One region of the Rhizobium sp. SJZ105 genome, then DNA from elsewhere that is predicted to be linked to it. Evidence: riboswitches for the same ligand, from Rfam matches in the RefSeq annotation. Region 1 holds a riboswitch; the other holds the start of a gene.
What was found. Region 1 has a riboswitch for cobalamin ahead of FB593_RS21600 (DUF1852 domain-containing protein). Riboswitches for the same ligand answer to the same signal wherever they lie in the genome.
Positions count from the first base shown of each region.

Region 2: another riboswitch for cobalamin. It lies ahead of nrdH (glutaredoxin-like protein NrdH); the one in region 1 lies ahead of FB593_RS21600 (DUF1852 domain-containing protein).

Region 1 is NZ_VIUP01000009.1:75,292-79,504, reverse strand. It holds gene FB593_RS21605 (methionine synthase) at 1-527, opposite strand, end outside; gene FB593_RS21600 (DUF1852 domain-containing protein) at 552-1,529, opposite strand; cobalamin riboswitch at 1,632-1,845, opposite strand; gene FB593_RS21595 (hypothetical protein) at 2,067-3,347, opposite strand; gene FB593_RS21590 (glycosyltransferase family 2 protein) at 3,440-4,213, opposite strand, start outside.
Region 2 is NZ_VIUP01000001.1:1,820,968-1,825,180, forward strand. It holds gene nrdE (class 1b ribonucleoside-diphosphate reductase subunit alpha) at 1-1,949, opposite strand, end outside; gene nrdI (class Ib ribonucleoside-diphosphate reductase assembly flavoprotein NrdI) at 1,937-2,335, opposite strand; gene nrdH (glutaredoxin-like protein NrdH) at 2,348-2,569, opposite strand; cobalamin riboswitch at 2,825-3,049, opposite strand; gene FB593_RS09225 (nucleoside triphosphate hydrolase) at 3,181-3,810, opposite strand; gene FB593_RS09230 (ATP-binding cassette domain-containing protein) at 3,807-4,213, opposite strand, start outside.

The DNA.
Region 1 (4,213 bases):
TGGATGATATCGACGCCGGCAGCCTCCAATTCCTTTGCTTCCTCGTTGAGTATCCCGGCAAATTCCCAGGCAAGCTTTTCACGGCTCTTATAATGGCCGTCAAAGAGAGTATCGATCATCGTCATCGGACCCGGCAAAGCCCATTTGATGGGTTGTTTGGTCTGCTGGCGCAAAAACTTGGCGTCTTCGACGAACACGGACTTCTGGCGAGACACGGCGCCGACGACTGTCGGGACACTCGCATCGTAGCGATCGCGAATTCTGACTGTCTCGCGTTTTGCAAAATCGACCCCGTCGAGGTGCTCGATGAAAGTCGTGACGAAATGTTGGCGTGTTTGCTCGCCATCACTGACGATGTCGATGCCGGCCTGTTGCTGATCGTCGAGTGAAAGGCGCAGGGCATCTCTCTTGCCTTCCAGTAATTCCTCGCCCTCCAGCTTCCAGGGCGACCACAGTTTTTCGGGCTGCGCAAGCCAGGAGGGTTTCGGCAGGCTGCCAGCGGTCGATGTGGGGAGAAGTTTCTTCACGATGGGACCTCTTCTAAGTGATGCTCAGGCGGGGCGGTGAGCAAACAATTGCTCAAGGACGGCGCGGTATGGCTTGATGAAGTGTTTTTCGGTGAACTTACCCTGATCCACCGCCAAGCGATTTCGTTCGTCGCGATCGTAAATGACCCGGGTCAGCGAATAGTCCTGGTGCTTCAGGTTGGGCTGGTAAAATGTCCCGGCTGCTGCGTTCGCATTGTAGATTTCGGGGCGATAAATTCTCTGAAACGTTTCCATCGTGCTGATGACGCCGATTAGCTCAATATTGGAGTAGTCGCCCAGCAAGTCCCCAACAAAGTAGAAGGCCAACGGCGCAACGCTGCCTGCTGGCATGAAGTAGCGAACCTGCAATCCCATTTTCCCGAAATACTGGTCGGTGGACGAGAACCCATTCTGCCGGTATTCGACGCCCATGACGGGGTGATGATTTTCGGTCCGGTAATAGGTCTTGCTGGTCGAGGCGCTGATGCAAATGACCGGCGGCTTGCGAAAGTACGAGCGGTAGGCATCCGACCGCAGAAAAGACTTGAACAGGTTTCCATGCAGGTCGCCGAAGTCGGCCGGAATGCTGAAGGCAGGAACGCTCTTGTTATGCTCCGGCAGCACAATGCTGAAGTCGTAGTCTCGCACATAGGAGGAGAAGTTATTCCCCACAATGCCGTCGATACGTTCACTGGTTTTGTGATCGATGATCGTCGTCTTCAGTATCTCGATGAGGGGAAATTTTTCACCTGCGACATCGAAGCTCATGTCGACCGAAATGATCTCCAACTCTACCGAGTATCGGTCCGATTTGGGATTATCCCAGTGCGCGAGGGCGTTGAAGCGGCTGTCGATCATGCGCATGACATTGCGCAGGTTTTCCTGCCGCTTTTCGCCCCTTGCCAGATTGGCGAAATTGGTGGTGATGCGCGTATTTTCTGAAGGACGATAGTCCTCATCGAAGGGTACGCTCGTGATCGTAAAAATGCAGGTCTGAGACATGTTGTGCCCCTATAAAGTTGGGGGCATGGGTCTGCGGACGCATAGCAAGAGAGGCCGCGACAATGCAGCCTTTGCTACGGCACACTGGGACACCCCGCCCGTGGACGTTATTTCACCAAAGGCAGGTCTCCTGGCTCACGGATCATCACTTCCGTCCGTCTTCCCGGGGTAAACCAGTGACATATTGGACTTCAGCTCGCCGCTTACAGTTGCGGGGGCAGCGTCGGCTTTGCCGCATGACACGGAGCACCGACTTCCCTCTTAGCCCCGGCACGTTGCGTGCAACGACTGGGGAACCTTAGGCGTGACGACCATATTGTAAGCCACGTCATCGGTCAACATCATATAACGATATCTTTATGTCTTTAAGTTTGCATTTCCATCGCCGGTTCCGACCGAACAGATTGCATTCGGCGCGGCAGTCAACGTTGCGGTTTTACGCTTTTCGCCGCTTTCAGCAGCGTCATGCGTCCCAGTTTTCAATCTCCGGCGCAACGGCCTGGAGCAATATCCTTCTGCTGCCGCCGAGACGAACGATTATCCCTCACAAAGACGAATACAACCGCTTTTTCTAAGAAAAGGGTTCCAGCCTTTCGCTGCAAGGATTGCCCAGGCAGTGGCCCCGACATGCGGCAACCTGAAATATTTGAAGTCGGCAAAGGTCGAGGTCGGCCCGATCATCAGCCCGGTCGTCAGTTCGTCCCCGACTGTCGCGTAGATCAGGTTATCGGGAGATATTTGTGCGGCAATGGTGGCAAGCAGCGCCTCGGCCCGGTCGGCATCGCCGACCTGCTGAAACGCCAGCGCGGCCTGGGCCGTACCTTCCAGCCACACACCATCCCGATCGTCGTTAAAATCAAAACCTCCCGCAACCGCATAATGCCGATCAACCCAATGCAGAACACGTCCACTGCGGCCCCGAAACTCTGGCACGGCGAGAATGGGCCAGAGTTCGGAATCTATTCCGGACTGGCTCGAGTTGGGTGTGTCGCTTCCGGGTAGGCTGCCGACGTAAAACCGTCCCTGCTGCTCATTCCACATCGCATCAAGAAATTTGCGTGTATTATCCCGCATCGCCTGCCAGGCGCGCGCTCCCTCAATTTCGGCGAGCCAACCCGCAACGGCATATACATCGAGATTATGTTCCGTCGATTTCCACTCGAGTTTTGCCGGTGCAGGCTCATGACCGAATGTGCCACCTGTGTAGCCGATATCGCGGACGCCCGCCGTATGCGCATCGATCCAGCGCATGAGTTTGGTCGCTGCCTGCACATAGGACGGATTGCTTAATCGTTCACTGGCAGTGAGAAGCGCAAGTGCCGCCCAGGCCAGGTTGCCCGTTGCGCTGCCGACCTGATAGTCATCCTCGACCCACGTCTTGCTGGCCTCACTCCAGAAACCGGGCAAAAGCATAGCATCATTTTCGTTCGCAACGGGGCCGGAACGGTAGGCGTTGCGCAGGCGGCCATCGCTGTAATAGCGATCGTTGTTGACGGCGAGCAGCAGCGCATCGGCAACCCTTTTTGCCTCGGTATCGTTGCCACAGGAAAAAAGGGCAATCGTCGCCAGGGCATTGTCATAGGTGAAACCCGCATTTGAAAGAGCGGGATCAAGCGCTTTGCCGCCGGGTGCAGGTTCAAAGCTCCGAAATACGAAGGGGGTGGTGGATTTGTCCATCTTCCCAACGAGACCCGCACACAAGCTAACAGCAAGGCGGTCGCGAACTGATCCGGAACCGGTGCGCCCATCGCCACCAGCGACCACTCCTGTTGTGAAGCAGGTCATGAGAACTGTCGCGACGATCGATTTGACAGACATGAGTTTTCCGTTTGGTAGGCGCTTTTCCAAACAAGCCCGCCTCTAGCTTGCAGTTTACGTCGAGCACGGTCCCGGGTTTGGCGCGAATTGTCTTAGCTGAAGGCCCTTGCGAGTAACATCTGCATGGACTTCAAGAGGTCGCCCTGTTCCGCGACATTTTCGGGCGCATTGCGGAAAAGCAGCCTCAAGATTGCACGATGCTGGTCGGCAGTGGGGGTGAGAGTGAATTTGCCGGGCGTTTGCGACACCTTCGTTGCATCGATCTGCACCCAGCCCACATCGGGCACGTACAGGGACTCTGCCTCGGCGTAAGACCGGTTGAAATCCGCCAGGGTCGCGGTTTCGGTCGAAAGCGCCACGATCCGTACCGCCTTCACCTCGCTTGCGCACTGCAAACGGCCTTCGAGATCCACGCCGATCGGCTCTTCCTTGTCGACACGTGGTAATTCAATGCAGCAGATGAGGCTGGTGAAGGCAATCACCATAGCGACCGCCGACCAGATGAGGTTGAGACAATCTCGCGCCGAAAATTCTACAGGGGCGTCCCATGCGTAAACGGCGAGCAGAACTGAAACCGCGGAGGTGACGGTGACGATTGCGAAAAATAGCGCTGTAGGCCCATGAATGCGCACCTGTGACCGGTCACCACCTTTCTCCGTGACTTTAAAGGGACGTCCGAAGGGTTTGCGCATAGCCTGAAACAAGGTGATGGTGATGGGAACAGCGGTCAGCGCATGCGTCACTTCGGTGAACAGCGGTAGGGTGCGTTTTCCCGATATCCAGGTGGAGTAGGCCCAAAACAAAGCCAGTGACGACAGTCCAAATTTCATGAACATCAGCTCGTCGGCCTGGAGGGCGGAAACGCC
Region 2 (4,213 bases), on a different contig from region 1:
TAATATTCGAGATTGTCGTTCGAAAGGTAGGAAGCCGGATAATAAACACGGCCGATCTTGCCTTCCTTGCGAATTTCAATCTTCGAGACGATGGGATGGATCGAGGAGGTCGAGTGGTTGATATAGGAGATCGAGCCTGTGGGCGGCACGGCCTGAAGGTTCTGGTTATAGAGGCCGGTCTCCATGACGGCCTGCTTCAACGCTTTCCAGTCCTCCTGTGTCGGAATGGAAATGCCGGCTTTCTCAAAAAGGTCGCGGACCTTTTCCGTCGCGGGCAGCCATTCCCGGTCGGTATATTTATCGAAGTAGTCGCCCGAGGCATATTTGGAGTTTTCAAAGCCCTTGAAGCTCTGGCCCCTTTCAGTGGCAAGGCGATTGCTGGCGCGGATGGCGTGATAGGTCACCGTGTAGAAATAGATATTGGTGAAGTCGATGCCTTCTTCGGAGCCGTAGAAGATGCGCTCGCGCGCCAGATAGCCATGCAGGTTCATCTGACCAAGCCCGATGGCGTGGCTCGCATCATTGCCCTTTTCCACGGAAGGGACAGACGAGATGTGGCTCATGTCAGAAACGGCCGTCAGCGCCCGGATGGAGGTTTCGATCGTCTTGCCGAAATCAGCCGAATCCATTGCTGAAGCAATGTTGAGCGAGCCGAGATTGCAGGAAATATCCTTGCCCATATGGCTGTAAGAGAGATCGTCGTTGAACTCGCTCGCCTCGCTGACCTGTAGGATTTCCGAGCAGAGATTGCTCATGCTGATACGGCCGGCGATCGGATTGGCGCGGTTAACCGTATCCTCGAACATGATATAGGGGTAACCGCTTTCGAACTGGATTTCTGCGATGACTTGGAAGAACTCGCGTGCCTTGATCTTCTTCTTGCGGATGCGGCTGTCGGCGACCATTTCCTGATATTTTTCGCTGACGGAAATCTCGGTAAACGGCACGCCATAAACCCGCTCAACATCATAGGGTGAGAACAGGTACATATCCTCGTTGTTTCTCGCGAGTTCGAAGGTGATATCAGGGATCACCACGCCGAGCGAAAGGGTTTTGATGCGGATTTTTTCGTCGGCGTTTTCACGTTTCGTATCAAGGAAACGCATGATGTCGGGGTGATGGGCATGCAGATAGACCGCACCAGCGCCTTGGCGCGCGCCAAGCTGGTTGGCGTAGGAGAACGAATCTTCCAGCAGCTTCATGACAGGAATGACGCCGGAGGACTGGTTTTCGATCTGTTTGATCGGCGCGCCGGCTTCGCGAATATTGGTCAGGGACAGTGCTACGCCACCGCCACGCTTGGAAAGCTGCAATGCTGAATTGATGGACCGGCCGATGCTTTCCATATTGTCTTCCACACGCAGCAGAAAACACGAAACCAGCTCACCGCGGCTTTTCTTGCCAGCGTTGAGAAAGGTCGGGGTCGCCGGCTGGAAGCGGCCGGAAATGATTTCATCCATCAGATCGCGGGCAAGCTGCTCGTCGCCACGCGCCAGAGCCAGCGCCACCATGCAGACGCGGTCCTCATAACGCTCCAGGTAACGCTTTCCGTCGAAGGTCTTCAGCGTATAGGACGTATAATATTTGAAGGCGCCGAGAAATGTCGGAAAACGGAACTTTCTGGCATAGGCCTCGTCGTAGAGGTCACGGACGAAATTGAAGGAATACTGGTCCAGCACCTCCTGTTCGTAATATCCCTCGGTCACGAGATAATCGAGCTTTTCCCTGAGATTATGGAAAAACACCGTGTTCTGGTTGACGTGCTGGAGGAAATATTGCCGTGCCGCAAGGCGGTCCTTGTCGAACTGGATCTTCCCGTTTTCATCGTAGAGGTTCAGCATCGCGTTCAGCGCGTGATAGTCCAGTCCCGCGTCCAGGTGTTTCTGCGCGGCGGTTACTTGTTGTTTGGCATCCGTGTTGCGCACCGCGCTCGAGGTCAGCGTGTCCAAAATCGTTCCAATCCATGATTGACGTTGGCGACATCTTCCTCCGTGCCGAGAAGCTCGAAGCGGTAGAGAAACGGCACCGCGCATTTACGCGACACGATATCTCCGGCGAATGCGAAAGCTGCGCCAAAATTCGTATTTCCCGCCGCTATGACGCCGCGAATGAGATTTCGGTTTGAGGGCTCGTTCAAAAACCGGATAACCGGTTTCGGTACCGCTCCTTTCATGCCGCCGCCCCCATAGGTGGGGGTGACGAGAACATAGGGCTCCGACACGTGAGGAACGTCTTCCTCGGCGCCGAGCGGCAGGCGAAGCAATCGTCGCCCCAGTTTCTGAAGGAAGCGATGAGTGTTCTCAGACCGGCTGGAATAATAGACGATCAGCCCCATCGCATCGCCTCCTCAGCTGATCGAGCCAATCATGTCCGGACGGAAACCCGCCCAATGGCGTTCGCCGGCAACGACCACGGGAACCTGCATGTAACCGAGGCCGCGAACGCGATCGAGGGCATCCGCATCTTCGGAGATATCGATGATCTCGTAGCTAACACCGATGCGGTCAAGCGCACGATAGGTGGCAGTGCACTGGACGCAGGCGGGTTTGCTGTAAACGGTGACGGTCATTGTTTCCTCTTTCGAAGCCGCTTTTACGCACGGCTCAACATTGCCCGCCTGCAATCGCAAGCGGGTGGCGATGGTTCTGTCATTCTGGCGAGGCGCGCGGGTGAGGCCGCGTAAGATCGCTGTCTACGCCGACGAGCGTAGAAACTCATAAAAATGCACTGGCATGACTTCACCCCGAAGCTTGTTCTGGAGGGGGCAGAAAAGGGCGCACGCAATTCATTTGCGTCATACACCTTCCTTCCGGACACCCCGCCCGTGGACGTTTTCGCTCAAGGCAGGTCTCCTGACTTGCGGGTCAAAACATCCATTCCCACCTTCCCGGAGCTTTTAGCGCCAGTGGCTCAAATCGGAACGATGCTCACCGCTTACAGTTGCGGGGGCAGTTTCGGCATTGCTTCACCATAATGGTGTTGCGCACCGAATTCCCGTCTTAGCTCCCGACGCTTGCGAATCGAAAGAACCTTGAACACCACATATAGTATATGAGGAATTTTTTTCGTCAATAATTAGACATGCGAAAGCCCCACCCTGTGGATCAAAAAGATTCAACACATGGTCAACAAAGGCTTAACGGTGAATGCTCGATGCCGCCTACGGACGGAAGCGGCGGGTTATTCCCAGATATCGATGCGAATATCGGCGGGGCGGGAGTTCTCAATCACCCGCTTTCCGTTGGGAAGATCATTTTCGAACAGTTTGGCGTGAATCTCGGTCGCATCGAGACCATAGCCCTGCCATCTATCCCGCAGGCGTTCCTCGAGCACCGCAACGGATGGGCCTACGAAGACGGCAAGATCGAAGCTGCCGGAAAGCTTCGTCCACGGCGCCTCGTTCAACAGCAGATAGTTGCCTTCGGCAAGAATGAAGCGTGTTTCTGGCGCGATGGCGCGAGCGGAGGCAATGGCAATTTCGCGGGAGCGGTCAAAAACCGGGACAAGAACTTCCTGCCCGCCCTGACGAACTGCGGAGACGATATCAAGAAAGCCGCGCACGTCGAAGGTCTCCGGTGCGCCTTTTCGCGGCAAGAGCCCCCGTTCTTCGAGAATACCGTTATCCATATGGAAGCCGTCCATGGGCAGGACAGCCGCAGCCTCGCCGCGCGCCACGAGGGCACCGCACAGGGCATCCGCCAGCGTGGATTTGCCGGCCCCAGGGGGACCGGCAATGGCAATAATAAAACGAGATTTATCCTCTGCCCGCCGAAGAACGTCTTCGACGATCGTTTCAAGCTTCAACGTCATGCGGCCAGCGTTTCCTTTGGCGCTTCCTTGGCGCCCGTCATGAAGGCGACAGCGTCGGACATGGTATAGTCCTTCGGATTGATGACGCATAAACGCTTGCCCAGCCGATGAATATGAATCCGGTCAGCAACCTCGAAAACATGCGGCATGTTGTGCGAGATGAGAACGATCGGTAGCCCTCGCGCGCGCACATCCAGAATAAGCTCGAGAACGCGGCGGCTTTCCTTGACGCCGAGCGCCGCCGTCGGTTCGTCAAGGATGACGACCTTGGAGCCGAAGGCGGCTGCACGCGCCACCGCAACACCCTGGCGCTGGCCGCCGGAGAGGGTTTCCACCGCCTGATTGATGTTCTGGATCGTCATCAGGCCGAGTTCAGAGAGTTTCTCACGGGCAAACTTTTCCA